Regions from separate parts of the Williamsia phyllosphaerae genome, predicted to be linked through region 1. Evidence: predicted binding sites of a transcription regulator. Region 1 holds the regulator's gene; the other holds the start of a gene.
The links. The regulator LexA, encoded in region 1, represses DNA repair genes until DNA is damaged. The targets are predictions, from matches to a motif close to CGAACANNTGTTCG.
Positions count from the first base shown of each region.

Region 1 (7,140 bases):
GACCGTCAGCTCGACGCGATCGCGCTGGCCGCCCAGGCGACCGGGGGCTCACCCTGGGTGATGGCGCCGATGGTGGCGACCGCGGCCGAGGCGAGGGGCTTCGCGGCCAAGGTGCGTGAACGCGGTCTGACCGCGGGCGTGATGATCGAGATCCCCTCGGCGGCGCTGCTGGCGCCCGCGATCCTGGCCGAGGTGGACTTCGTGTCCATCGGCACCAACGACCTGACCCAGTACACGATGGCCGCCGACCGGATGTCGTCGGAGTTGGCCGGTCTGACCGACCCGTGGCAGCCCGCGGTCCTGACCCTCATCGACCGCGTCGCGTCCTCCGGTGCGCAGGTGGGCAAGTCGGTGGGGGTCTGCGGTGAGGCCGCCGCCGACCCGCTGCTGTCGTGTGTCCTGGTGGGCATGGGGGTCACCTCGCTCTCGAGCGCACCCGCCGCGGCCGCAGGGGTGGGCGCCGCCCTCGCCGACGTCACGCTCGCGCAGTGTCAGGCCGCCGCCCGCGCGGCCCTGGCCACGGCCGATCCGGCCGCTGCGCGTCTCGCGGCCGCAGAGGCGTTGCACGCCTGACGTTCTCGACGCGAACCGTGTGACATCGCCGGTCCCGGCTGCTGCGCTCACCGAGGCGCGAGGGGGATCTCGCCACATGGGCACTACAGTCGTGGGGCGAGTGCGAGGAGGATGTCGAGGTGGCCGAGGAGACAGGCCGGCGCTACGCCGGGCGGGACCCGGCGACTCGTCGTGCGGCGCGGCGTGACCAGTTGATGGCCGCCGGTCTCGAACTGTTCGCCACCCAGGGCTACACGCGGGTGTCGGTCAAGCAGGTGTGCGACTCCGCGAAGCTGACCCAGCGCTACTTCTACGAATCGTTCGTCGACCGCGAGGATCTCCTTCTCGGTGTGTACGACGCCGTCGTCGCCGAGACCCGCCATCAGGTCGATCGTGCGCTCGCCCAGAGTGCCACCGACGTGGTCGATCTCGCGCAGTCGGCCCTCGGGGCCTTCATCGGACACCTCACCGACGACCCGCGGCTCGCCCGCATCATGCTGCTCGAGGTCGTCGGGGTCAGCCCGCGACTCGAGGATCGCCGCTATCGCGTCATCCACGACTTCGCCGACCTCATCCTGGCCGCCGGGATGACGTCGTCGCAGATCGAGGACACCTCGGCGCCGGAGTTCCGCCTGGTGGCGGTCGGGCTCGTGGGTGCTGTCAACCAGTTGCTGGTCGACTGGGTCCTGGGCAACGGCTCGCACGATCCCGACGCGATCCTGTCGGTGTGCACCGGTCTGTTCGCCGCATCGTTCGAACGGTTCTACGACCGCGCCTGATCGGGGTCCGGTCGAACTCGACTGCGCGTCAGCGCAATCGACGGCCCGACCGCGTCTCGACCTGTCGGACGAGATCGATCAGCGTCGTATCGCGACGCAGTGAGCGGTCCAGCAACGGGTTGATGATGCCCCGCAGCGTCGCGACCGGGATCCAGCGGCGCGGGATCTGTACGCGCGCGGCACGTCGTTCGATGCCGGCGGCGACCGCACGCCCCACCCGCTCCGGGGCGATGGGGGTGCGCAGCGGGGCCGGGAACGCCCGGGCCACCAGTGCGGTCGCGAGGTCGTCCTTGCCGAAGGCGACGTCGGCGATCGGTGTCGCCACCCACCCCGGGTACAGGACGCCCGCGGAGGCGCCGTGTGCCGCCAGCTCGACGCGCAGCGCACGGCCGATCTGTTCGACCGCGGCCTTGGTCGCCGCGTAGGGCGCGTTGACCATGCCGTTGAGGTACGCGTACGTCGAGGACGTGATCAGCACGTGCCCCTGCGACTCGACGATGTGCGGGAGGGCGGCACGGACGGTGTTCCACACCCCGGCGAGGTTCACCGCGATCACGCGTTCGAAGGTGCCGTCGGCGACGCTGAGCACCGTGTCGGCGGACTCCCCGCTGGAGATGCCTGCGTTCGCGTGCACCACGTCGATGCGGCCGAAACGAGCGGCGGCGGTGTCCATCACGTGACGCAGATCGTCGGGGGAGGTGACGTCGGCCCGCAGGGCCAGCGTCCGTGCGGGGCCGAGTTCGCCGGCCACCGCATCGACCGAGGCCTGGTCCAGATCGACCAGGACGACGATCCCGCCCCGGGCGTGCAGTTCGCGCGCCACCGCCCGACCGATCCCGCCTGCGGCCCCGGTGATGACGACGACCGCACCGGACAGGTCGATCTTCTTCTCGCTCATGGGGTCATTGTGACACGCCGTCGGGTCAGATCGGCGGGTCGAGGTCGGCCGTGACGCCTCAGATGCGCCGCATGACGGTGACGACCTTGCCCAGGATCGCGGCCTCGTCACCGGGGATGGGGTCGAACAGCGGGTTGTGCGGCATCAGCCACACCGTGCCGTTCGTGCGTTTGAACGTCTTGACCGTGGCCTCACCGTCGATCATCGCGGCCACGATGTCGCCGTTGTCGGCGACGTTCTGCTGACGCACGACGACCCAGTCGCCGTCGCAGATGGCGGCGTCGATCATGGACTCACCCACCACCTTGAGCATGAACAGGGCGCCGTCTCCGACCAGCTCACGGGGGAGTGGGAACACCTCCTCGACGGCCTGCTCGGCGAGGATCGGACCACCCGCGGCGATCCGTCCGAGGACCGGCACGTAGGTCGGTGTCGGCAGGGCGTCGGTCTCCGGCGTGATGTCGGCGGGATCCTGGTCCTGGACGTTGACCGCGCGAGGGCGGTTGTGGTCGCGCTTGAGGAAGCCCTTGCGCTCGAGTGTGCGCAACTGGTGGGCGACCGACGACGTGGACGTGAGGCCGACGGCATCGCCGATCTCGCGGATGCTCGGTGGGTAACCGCGCTCGCGAACCGACGCGCGGATGACCTCGAGGACCTTCGCCTGCCGTGAGGTCAGATCGGCCTCACTGATGGGTCCCTCGGCGGCCTCGGTGGTGCTGACGGTGGTGTCGGACACGGTGTCCCTCCTGTCGCGGCCCGCCGTCGACGGGCCTGTGGGGCCTGTTCGAGAAGCGCGCGGACCTGCTGTCACCTGGGACAGTAGAGGACTTGATAACAACTTTCAAACATTTGTTCGATCGTGTCGGGACTTTGTCGGACCCCCGTGTTCTAATCGAACATACGTTCATTCGAACGTCTGGTCGATGAGGAGAACGTCATGAATCAGACTCTCACGCGTCACACGAGCACCACGGTCACTGCGCCGGTCCGTACGTCTGACACCGTCCGCCGAACCGCGGTGCACGGCGCTCCCGCGCGTCGTCGCGCCACCACCGGCGGTCTGCGCCCCGACGTCCGCCGTCCCGCGGGTCGCCGTCCGGAGGTCGCCCGCCCGCGGACCGGCGCGGCGTGCGGAGACGCCCGGCGGCAGGCCCCGCCGGCGCTGCGGCCCGCCCCGATCGGTTGGGCGGTAGCCGTCGTCGTGGGCATCGGGCTCGCGATCGTGATGTGGATGATGGTCGTCAGCGGTTCGGTGTTCGCCGACTCCACCGCGCCTGCGGTCAGTGGTACCGAGCTGGTGCACGTGCGCGGAGGCGAGTCACTGGGTGAGTTGGCCGGGCGGGTCGCGCCGGATCAGCCGATGTCGTCGGTCGTCGCCACCATCAAGGACCTCAATCACCTGAGCGGATCGGCGATCACCGCCGGCCAGCCGCTGCTCGCCCCGACCTACCTGCGCTGAGTCGTCCCGGTGATGTTCGAGGACAGTCGGCGGGTGCGTCGACCACCCGAGGTCACCGCGACCGTTCACGCCGTGTCCGGGCTCGGATACGCACCGGTATCCTGGTCACCAGGGGTTCGTCTCGGACTCCGCGTCGACGCCGAGGGTGTGCCCCCGTCGTCGCGCCCACGGATCCGGCTCGAGGACACACCGATGCATTGCCCCTTCTGCAAGAACGAGGACACCCGCGTGGTCGACTCGCGTGTTGCCGACGAGGGCCAGGCGATCCGCCGGCGCCGCTCCTGTTCGGAGTGTGGTCGCCGCTTCACGACGGTCGAGAGTGCGGTGCTCGCGGTGGTGAAGCGAAACGGCGTCACCGAACCCTTCAGTCGCGAGAAGGTCATGCTGGGCGTTCGACGGGCGTGCCAGGGCCGTCAGGTCGACGAGGACAGTCTGAGACAACTCGCCCAGCAGGTCGAGGACTCGGTGCGGGCGTCGGGATCGGCCGAGATCCCCAGCAACGAGGTGGGTTTGGCGATCCTGCAGCCCCTTCGTGAACTGGACGAGGTCGCGTACCTTCGTTTCGCGTCGGTCTACCGTTCGTTCGAGTCGGTCGAGGACTTCCAGCGCGAGATCGACGATCTCCGTGCGCTCCCGTCACGCGCCGCGAACGCCCACGCGACGGCCGGTTCAGCCGCGGAGGGCGTCGATCGCCCGTAGTATCCGTTTCTCCGACACCGGGTATGCCGTTCCGATCCGCTCGGCGAACAGCCCGATCCGGAGTTCCTCGACCATCCAGTGGATCTGCTCGTTGATCGCCGCCTGCCGTGCGGGTGTGGCCCGGGCGACCGCGGAATTCCATCGTGCGGTCACGGTGTCGACGGCGCTCATGGCGCGCGCGTCCTGTGCCAAGGCCGCGGGAAGTTTTCCCAGCCGTACGACGATGGCGTCGAGGTAGGCAGGTAGTCGCAGCAGGTGGTCGAATCCCGTGTCGGCGATGAACCCCTGGTAGACGAGGTGGTCGAGTTGCTCGGTGATGTCGTCGAACACCGGGCCGGGACCGACTCGGTCCAGTTCTGTTCGGATCGGTGCCATCCGTGTCATCGCGTCTCCGACGGCGGCGAGCACGCGTCGCGCCGACTGCGGGACGTCACGGGCCACCTGCGCCCGCAGGGCCGCGTACCGGGCGCTGTCGGTGACGTCGTCGGTGGGTCCGAGCGCGCCGCGGATCGCCGCGCCGGTGCAGTCCCGCAGCAGCGCCTCGGTGCTCGCGTACGGGCTCTGGGACAACGCGATCCGGTCGCCGACGGGCAGTTGTGCCACGGCACTGGGTTTGAGCTGTGGGATGGACAACTCGAGCAGCGCGATGATGCCCTGACGCGTCTGGGCGCGTGCCTGCGCCGGCGACGACGCCATGTCGAGGACCACACCATTCGGTACCGCGCGCAGTGACGGGTGGCTGGTGACCCGTTGGCCGGCGATGGTGTCGACGACCGAGTCGGCCAGGGTTCCGATGGTGGTCGGTGTCCACTCTGTCACCGGTGTCGAGATCGGCTGCGGCGCAACGCGATCAGCGCTCGGTACGGTTCTCGAGCCGCGCGGGGACGTCCGTCGGTTCGTCGCGGGTTCGACGGCGGCCATGCGCGGTCGGTCGACGGCCGCGACAGCCGTGACGAGTTCGGTCAGCGACGACGCGTCCGCGACGGTTGTACCGTCGTCGGTCTCGGCGACGTAGGTCATCCGCAGGTGATCGGGTAGACCGGTCGGGTCGAAGTCGGTGGGTGCGATCACCACTCCGGTCCGACGGGTCAGTTCGCGCGCGAGGCCGGTCGCGATGGGCTCGCTGCGGGGGGTGAGCGCCGCGAGTGCGGGACCCGCGGCGTCCGCGGCCGGCGGCAGCCGACGACGGATCGCCTTGGGCAGGGTCCGGACCAAGGCGACCGCGAGTTCGGCACGCAATCCCGGTACCAGCCAGTCGAAGCCGGACGGTCGTACGCGGGGGAGCAGGGCCACGGGGATGTGCACGGTGACACCGTCGCGGTCGGTACCGGGTCGGAACTCGTACGTCAGGGCCAACCGGGCCTCGCCCTGCTGCCAGTGGTCGGGGTACTCGGTCGCCGAGATCGCGTCGGGGTCGGCGACGGCGTCGGCCGTCAGATCGAGGAGGTCGGGATCGGCGGCGCGTGCGGTCTTCCACCAGGTGTCGAAGTGCGCACCGGAGACCACCTCCTCCCCGATGCGTTCGTCGTAGAAATCGAACAGCTGGTCGTCGTCGATGACGAGATCACCGCGCCGGGCGCGGTGTTCGAGATCGCGGGCGTCGTCGAGCAATGCCCGGTTGCGTTCGAAGAACGGGTGACGGGTCCGCCACTCGCCTTCGACGAGGGCGTGGCGGATGAACAGCTCCCGAGACACCTCGGGGTCGATCCGCCCGAACGGGACCGGCCGGTTGACCACGAGTGGTACCCCGTAGAGCGTGACCCGCTCGTAGGCCATGGCGCACGCGCGCTTGATGGACCAGTGCGGTTCGCTGTACTGGCGTTTGGCCAGGGGCCCGGCGATCTTCTCCGCCCACTCGGGTTCGATCCCCGCGGCGGTACGCGCGAACAGCCGTGAGGTCTCGACGATCTCGGCGGCCATCACGAACCGAGGCGGCTTCTTCGCCAGGGGCGACCCGGGGAACACGACGAATCGGGTACCGCGGGCGCCGAGGAACTCCCGTGCCTCGCCCTCCCGGATCCCGAGGTGTCCCAGCAGGCCGGCGAGCAGCGACTGGTGTACCGACGCGGGCGCCGCCGCCGTGGAGTTCGGCGACCACCCCTTGTCGGCGGTGATGCGCTCGAGCTGACGATGCAGTTCGCGCCACTCGCGGATCCGCAGCCAGTGCAGGAACTCCCGCTCGCACTGCCGACGGAACTGGTTGTTCGACAGGTCGCGGCGGGCCTCCTCGAGGTGATCCCACAGCGCGAGGATCGACAGGAAGTCCGATCCGGCGACCGAGTACTTCTTGTGTGCCTCGTCGGCGGCCTGACGGTGCTCGGCCGGACGCTCACGGACATCGGGCAGCGACAGCGCGGAGACGATGACGAGTACCTCGGCCAGTGCACCGTTGTCGCGGGCGGCCACCAGCATCCGCGCCCACCGGGGATCGACCGGCAGGTCGGAGAGGTCGCGGCCGACGGGGGTCAACGTCCGTTGCGCACCCTGGCCCTGCACGGCGCCGAGCTCGTCGAGGAGTCCGACGCCGTCCCGGATCGAGCGCGCGTCCGGGGCCTCGACGAACGGGAACGCGGCGATGTCGCCGAGTCCGAGTGCGGTCATCGTGAGGATCACCGAGGCGAGGTTGGTGCGCAGGATCTCCGGTTCGGTGAACTCCGGGCGTGCGTCGAAGTCGTCCTCGCCGTAGAGCCGGATGCAGATACCGTCGGCGACACGGCCGCAACGCCCGGCCCGCTGTCGGGCACTCGCCTGCG
Region 1 covers NZ_BMCS01000003.1:317,220-324,359, forward strand. Annotated here, with positions in the region: gene IEV93_RS20030 (phosphoenolpyruvate--protein phosphotransferase) at 1-573, shown strand, start outside; gene IEV93_RS20035 (TetR/AcrR family transcriptional regulator) at 693-1,331, shown strand; gene IEV93_RS20040 (SDR family NAD(P)-dependent oxidoreductase) at 1,360-2,229, opposite strand; gene lexA (transcriptional repressor LexA) at 2,288-2,965, opposite strand; gene IEV93_RS22565 (LysM peptidoglycan-binding domain-containing protein) at 3,167-3,688, shown strand; gene nrdR (transcriptional regulator NrdR) at 3,881-4,387, shown strand; gene hrpA (ATP-dependent RNA helicase HrpA) at 4,358-7,140, opposite strand, start outside.

Region 2 (7,140 bases), on a different contig from region 1:
ACGCCGGGCGAGGTCGGCAGGCCGAGGGTCGCGACTCCCGAGCCCGCGTCGGCCAGCAGCGCGTCGACGTGGCCGTGGTAACACCCGGAGAACTTCACGATCTTGGTGCGGCCGGTGAACCCGCGGGCCAGCCGGACCGCCGACATGGTCGCCTCGGTGCCGGAGTTGACGAGCCGGACCTGCTGCACCGGCGCGACGCGGCCGATGATGGCCTCAGCCAGATCGATCTCGGCCTCGGTCGGGGCGCCGAACGACAATCCGGTCGAGGCCGCCTTCTGTACCGCGGCGACGACCTCGGGGTGCGCGTGGCCCAGGATCATCGGGCCCCACGAGCTGATCAGGTCGATGTAGACGTTGTCGTCGGCGTCGGTCAGACGACATCCCTGTGCGCTGGTTATGAACCTCGGGGTGCCGCCGACCGACGAGAACGCCCGGACCGGCGAGTTGACGCCACCCGGGATGGCCTCGCAGGCGCGGTCGAAGAGTTCACCCGATCGTCGGGTCGAGAGGGCGGTACGGGGGTCGGTCACGGTGTCCAGTGTTCCAAACAATTCTGTGGGCTCCTCGCGGGGAGCACCCACCTGCGGTTTTACGGCCCGGACGGCGATGCGGGTGGCAAAACGGGTCCAGTCGGACACAATCTGAGGTGATCGGTGGTCGCGTCGCGCGACCGCCGGCCCGAGCCTTCAAACCGTGAGGGTTCGCCGCGGATTCACTTCGTCTCCGGGAGGCTGCAGGTGATCGATGCCGGTCGTCGCCTCGACGAGGTGCTGAGCAGTCCGATCGAGCCGCAGTTCCAACCCATCTTCGACCTCGACTCGATGACGGTCGTCGGGTACGAGGCACTCGCCCGCTGGCCGTCGGCACCCGATGTGAGTCCGGCCGACGTGTTCGACCACGCGCGGCTGCACGGACGGCTCGGGGATCTCGACTGGGCCTGTCGGCGCGCGGCCGTCGTGGGCGCGCTCGACGCCGGACTGACGCGGCCGATGAGCGTGTTCATCAACGTGGAGCCGACGACCCTGAGCTCGTCGCCCCGCTGGCCGTTCCCCGGGGAGCGGTTCCGGGAGATCACCGAACGCGATCTGCAGGTCGTCGTCGAGATCACCGAGCGCGACCTGCTCGTCGACCCCGCCTCGGTGCTGGCCGCGGTCGACTGGGCGCGTGACCGGGGGTGCGGCATCGCCCTCGACGACGTGGGACTCAACCCCGAATCCCTCGCTCTGCTGCCACTGGTGCTCCCCGACGTCGTCAAGCTCGACCGCCGGATCCTGGCCGATCCGCTGTCGCCCGAGTTCAACGAAACCGTCTCGGCTGTCGTCGATTACGCCTCCGCCACCGGTGCGTCGATCCTCGCCGAGGGGATCGAGAACGCCGAGGATCTCGGGGTGACGCGGACGGTCGGTGCGACCCTCGGTCAGGGCTACCTGCTCGGCCGACCCGGGCCCGCGCCGACGGGTCCGGTCGGGCCACCGGAGCATCTGGCCATCCCGCTGATCGAGGTCCTGACCGAGCCGTTGGCGAGTCCGGCGGACGTCCTGGAGCGGATGCCGCGGCAGATCACGACCTACGAGACCATCGCGAGCGTCCTGGACACGATCACGTCCTACGGCGAGGACCTCATCACGCCCGGGTGCATCGCGGTCGCGGTGCAGAACCAGTCGTCGTTCATCGACCGGTACGCGTTCCGGTACGAGGAGTTGGCGGCCAAACACACCCTCGTCGGGGTGGTGGGCGCACGCGACCTGAACGTGCCCGACGTGCGCCTTGCCCGACCGGCCGATCCCGGCTTCGACGACCAGTTCGCCGTCGCCATCCTGACCCAGACGACCGCGGCGGCCGTCGTGGCCCGCGACCTCGGCGACAGCGGGCCGCTGGCGCAGCGGCGCTACGCCTGGTATTTCACCCACTCACGCTCGGCGGTCCGCGACGTGGCGCGATGCCTGGTCAGTCGTCTCGCGCCTGCGAGTGCGCCTCCCCTCTGATCGATGACACGTACTCGCCGTCAGTAGTAGACCGGTCCCGGCACACCGCCGCCCGCGGCGATCGCGTCGCCGGTGATCGCGATGCTCCGCGGCGAGGCGAGGAACGCGACGACATCGGCCACCTCGGAGGCGTCGACGACCCGCCGGATCGAGTTGGTCGCCAGTTCCCGTTCGAGGTCGGCCACCGGGACCGACTCCCGGGCTGCGCGTTCGGCGAGCCGGGTCTCGAGTCGTTCGGTCCGGGTCAGGCCGGGGTGCACCACGGTGACGTTGATCCCCTTGGGCCCCAACTCATCCGCCAGATTCTTCGTCAGCGCGGACACACTCACGTTGCGCACCGTCTGGGCGATCGACTTCGCCTGCCGCGCACCGAGACCGCTGATGTTGATGATGCGGCCCCACCCCTGGTCGATGAGATGCGGCGACACCGCACGCGCCGTCCGCAGATAACCGAGCACCTTGATCTCGATCTCCTCGCGCACCACGTCGTCGGTGATCGAGTCGAAGTCCGTGGGCTTGCCCGAGCTCCACGGCGTCGCCGCCGAGTTGACGAGGATGTCGACGCCACCCAGTTCGGCGACGGTCCGCTCGACCAGGCGGTCGACCGACAGCTGGTCGCCGGTGTCGACGGGGATGGCGATCACGTGTCCCCCTGTGTCAGTTGTCAGCTCGGCCGCAGTGGCGGCGAGGGCCTCTTCGCCACGGGACGCGATGACGACGCTCGCACCCTCCGCCGCCAGAGCGCGGGCGATCGCGCGACCGATGCCTCGACTTCCGCCGGTGACGATCGCTCGCTTGCCGTCCAGTTGCAGGTCCATGTCTCTCCCGTCAGTCCACCGATGGTCGTCCGGATGACACTACGGACGCCCGTTCGGCGATCACACTGTGAAGTTGTCAAGGTGCAGGTGCGGTCCCGCGGGGCGGGTGCACGTTGTCGGTTGGTTTCGGTTGCGTCCCGCTGGTTCAGGCGGCGACGGGGTCGTCGAGTCGCAGGGTTCGTCGGTTGTAGGCGGGTAGCGGTCGTCGCTGGGCGTCGACGCACGCGGGTGGGATGAGCCAGGGATGGCGGTCAGGGCCCATGACGATGTCCCAGCCGGCATGGTGGACCGCGGTGTGGCAGGACCGGCAGAGCAGACAACCGTTGTCCACCGTGGTCGGGCCACCGTCGGCGTGATGGACGATGTGGTGGACGTCGCACCACGATGCTGGTGCCCCGCATTTGATGCAGCCACGGTCCCGCAGTAGCACGACCTTGCGGGCAGCCCCGGTGAACAACCGCTCTGGTGTAGTCACCGAGACCGGTGCTCCGTTGAGGTCGAGACCTACACCGGCCAGTCGCGCGTCGCAGGACAGGAGCTTTGCTGACAGGTCGCTGATGGGTCCCATCCACGACAACCACGCCGGACCCGCGATATCCGACGTTGCTGCGTCGGCAGCGATGGGGATGGTCAGCAGGATCTCAGTTCGGGCCGGCCCGTGCGAGGAGTCGGGTGACAGGCCTCGGGTGCCGCATTCGAGGAACTGGGAGAACGCATCGGCACGTCGTCGCGTGGCCGGTCGTGTGTCGTCGGACCCGTCGGGTTCGGGGCGTGGCCGGGATGCGGTGTCGAGTGCGGTGATCAGGCGCTCGCCGGTCAGTGCGTCGAGCTCGAAAGTCCCCCGGAGTCGTCCGTCGTCGCCGGCCCGCCAGTCGAGTTCGTTGAGGGACGAGTCCTCCGCGGGCGGCAATCGGTCCGGATCGTTGCCGCCATCGGAGTCGTCGGCCGTCAGCTCGATCGCGACCGCGCGTGCCCGCTCGACGATGTCTGCCGGTGTGGTGCCGGCGACCGCGTGGCCGATCAAACCGGCCTCCAACTCGTCGATCAAATCAGAGTCCACGGACTCCCCTGTCCGGCGCACAACGTGCTCGACACCCCGGGCGACCGCGTCGAGGTGCTCCGCCGATAACGACGCGTCACGACTGTGGCGCGCCACCCGCGCCAACACCTGCATCGCACGCCCGAGCCGGATGACCCGTGAAGTGACCGCAGGCGCCAACCCGTTCGCACACAACAACTCCCGTAGCGATATGCCGGATCGTTTCGCGGTACCCACACGCTCAGCCTGCGCGCTCAACCGCGCCAACACATCATCAGCCACTGCCCGCAGTGCGACCGCACCCCGGATCGCAGCCACGATCTCGTCATCGACATCAGCGACAACCGTTTCTCTGCAACCGTATTCATCGACCAACCTGTTGGCGATGTCGGTAAGCGTTCCCCCACTCATGCTTCCATCGTACACATGTTCGAACGGAGTGCAACGGTTGATTTTGGTGAATGTTGTTCAATATGAGTGTATTTCGATCCATTGGAGAGTCGGGCCGAGCACCCTACACGCGACCTCCGACACCAGAGCCGGCGTGGCCCGAGTTGTCCACAGGCCGTGCGACATCAAAGCAACGGATCGACCGCCGGTGTCCGCACCGAGGTGAGCACCGATCGTTTGCGCAGCGTGAAGCCAGCGATTCGTAGAGCCGGATCGCCGCGTGATTGTCGCCCCGGGCGTGCAGGAACGGGACCTCTCCGCGCGCCCGGATCCCTTGTCCCGTCGGCTCGGACGAGACGGGCGCTCAGACCGCGCCGACAGAACCTCGGATCGGTACACACCGCGCTGATCTCGCTACAGCCCTGCGGATGCATGCGCTCACCGGCCAGGCGACCAGCTCCTCATCGTGCCGGAACCCGAGATAGGTGCCCATCTCGACGGTGCGCACCCGGAACGGTCCGGGCTCCTTCCGCGCCACCAGGTCGAGCATCGCGGGTACGTCCTCGGGCCCCAGCACCACCACCGCGGGCTCCGGCGCGACCGCCAACCCCGAACCCTCGAGCTGTACCGAACCGAACTCCCCCAGCACCTCCCGGCCAACGGGTGGCGCATACGACCCGCGCAGCGCCACCTCGGCGTGTGCTCCACCCAGCGAGGACCGGATCGTCGAGCGGATGCATCGCGAGGTCACAACGGTGCGTTGCGCCGCCGCGGCGTCCGTCGTCAGCCCATACCCCTGCCGTCCACCGGGTCCAGCCAGGAGTCACCGACGCACGTCAGCCAGCGTTGCGATCAGCCTGATTTCCGACCGACTGCCAGGAATCACGCGGGCGGGCGGTCCCCGCTGAGCAGGATGAGCAGCAACTCGGCACGGGTGCGGGCGTCCGCGAGATCGACACCGAGCAATACCTCGATGCGAGAGATGCGATGCCGCAGCGTATGTCGATGGACACCCACGGTCGATGCGGCCGTCTCCCAGTGACCGTTCGCCTCGAGGTAGCCGCGCAGGGTGGCCACGAGATCCGCTCCCCCGCTCTCACGAACCGCGATGAGCGGGCGCAGCCGGACGTCGTGCAGCCCTCGCAGACCGTCCTGGACCGCGTCGATGGCGAGCACCGAGCCGGTGGTCTCCAGATCGACCACCTCGCCGTCGGTCGCGCTACGCGCTGCCTGGCGGGCCTGGCCGGCCGACGAGACCAGTCCGGCGAGATCGGTGACCGGCCCCAACCCGGCCCGCATCCGACTCCCTCCGGCGAGACCACGCACCACGGCGACGTCGTCGTCACCGCGCACCAGCACCACCACCTCCCGATCGCGCTGCAGCACGAAGACCGGTCGCCACCGCGCGGCAAGCTCGGCACCGATGGTCTCGACGGCATTCACTGCGACTGCGCTGGAGCGGAACTCGTACACGACGACCCGGACGAGTCCGGCGGTGTCCGCGGCACGTCCGAGGAGCACGGCTGCGGACGGTGACATCGTCCCGTGGAGCGCCAGGCCGAAGATCTCCGTCTGCAACGCGGCGCGATCGACGGCGACGTTGCCGGCCTCGGCGTGCTGCAGAGTCACCAGTGACGCGGCGTGCCCGACCAGGACACGGTGCACGTCACCGAGCGGGTCGGTACCGATCACCGCCAGATACCCGACGACCCCCACGCCGGCGTTGATGCGCTGCACGGTGATCGTGTGCTCGGCGGTGATCGTGACCCCCGTCGTCGACATCGGCCCATGAGCGATCAACGCTCGAACGTGGCGCAGCGCAGCCCGATCCCGTTCTGCACCGGCGTCGGCGGACGCGCGCGACGTCGTCGACACGACTTTGCCGTCGCTGTCGATGAACGCGACCGACCGGTCCAGTGCCGCGGACAGTTCCGCGACCAATGCGGGTACGCCACCGGTGATGATGGCGCGGGTCATGGCGGGCTGACTCCGGGTGGCGCGCGTGAACTGGGCGTAGCGCTCCTCGGCGAGACGATCGAGGAGCATCCGGGCGATGGCGGAGAACGGGATGGGCCGGGGCACCTCCAGCAGCGGCAGACCCAGTGCATCGGCGATCTCCACGAGGTCGGCGGGCACGGTGTCGTAGCCCAACCCGGTCCCGAACCCGAGGCCCGCGATCCCCACGTCGGCCAGACTGCGCAGGTAGTCCGTACGTCCGGCGGTGTCCGGCGGCAGCCGCATGCCGGTGGTGAGCAGGAGTTCACCGCCCGACAGCCACTGGGCGGCGTCGACCAACTCCGAGGTCAGCGCGCAATCGATCTCCCGATCGAGCCCCGCGACCCCGCCGCGACACCGCAACGAGAGCGACGGCTGGTCGAGCAGCCAACCGACAGTGGTTCCCACCGCTCTCACCCCCGCCGACGTGCGCGAACACCATGTCGAATGTCCATTGTGGACAGTCTGGCACGCGCGTGTGGACAAAGTGTCAGGGTCCGACGAAGCGGACCAGCAGAAAGACTGTTGAGCACGTCACATCACCGATGGAAGGCACGCGGCGCCATGACCTCCCCCACCGTCCTGCGGAACTACATCAACGGCGCCTTCGTCGAGTCCGAGTCCACCGAGACCATCGACATCGTCAACCCGGTGGACGAGTCGGTGGTGGCGTCCTCCCCCATCTCGACTGCATCCGACGTCGACGCCGCGATGGCCGCCGCGACGCAGGCGTTCGCGACCTGGGGCAAGACCACGCCCAAGACCCGTCAGACCGCACTGCTCAAGCTGGCCGACGCCATCGAGGCCAACTCGGATCGGATCGTCGCCGCGCAGGCACGCAACACCGGTCAGCCCGAGCAACAGATCGCCGACGAGGAGGTCACCGTCGGCGCCGACCAGATCCGCTTCTTCG
Region 2 covers NZ_BMCS01000001.1:1,884,122-1,891,261, reverse strand. Annotated here, with positions in the region: gene hemL (glutamate-1-semialdehyde 2,1-aminomutase) at 1-530, opposite strand, end outside; gene IEV93_RS08955 (EAL domain-containing protein) at 738-1,985, shown strand; gene IEV93_RS08950 (SDR family NAD(P)-dependent oxidoreductase) at 2,006-2,803, opposite strand; gene IEV93_RS08945 (HNH endonuclease signature motif containing protein) at 2,949-4,253, opposite strand; gene IEV93_RS22655 (GNAT family N-acetyltransferase) at 4,418-4,666, opposite strand; gene IEV93_RS22650 (hypothetical protein) at 4,597-4,983, opposite strand; gene IEV93_RS08935 (PucR family transcriptional regulator) at 5,115-6,635, opposite strand; gene IEV93_RS08930 (aminobutyraldehyde dehydrogenase) at 6,792-7,140, shown strand, end outside.
Region 2: the regulator LexA is predicted to act here: its motif matches at 4,262-4,275, upstream of IEV93_RS08945 (HNH endonuclease signature motif containing protein).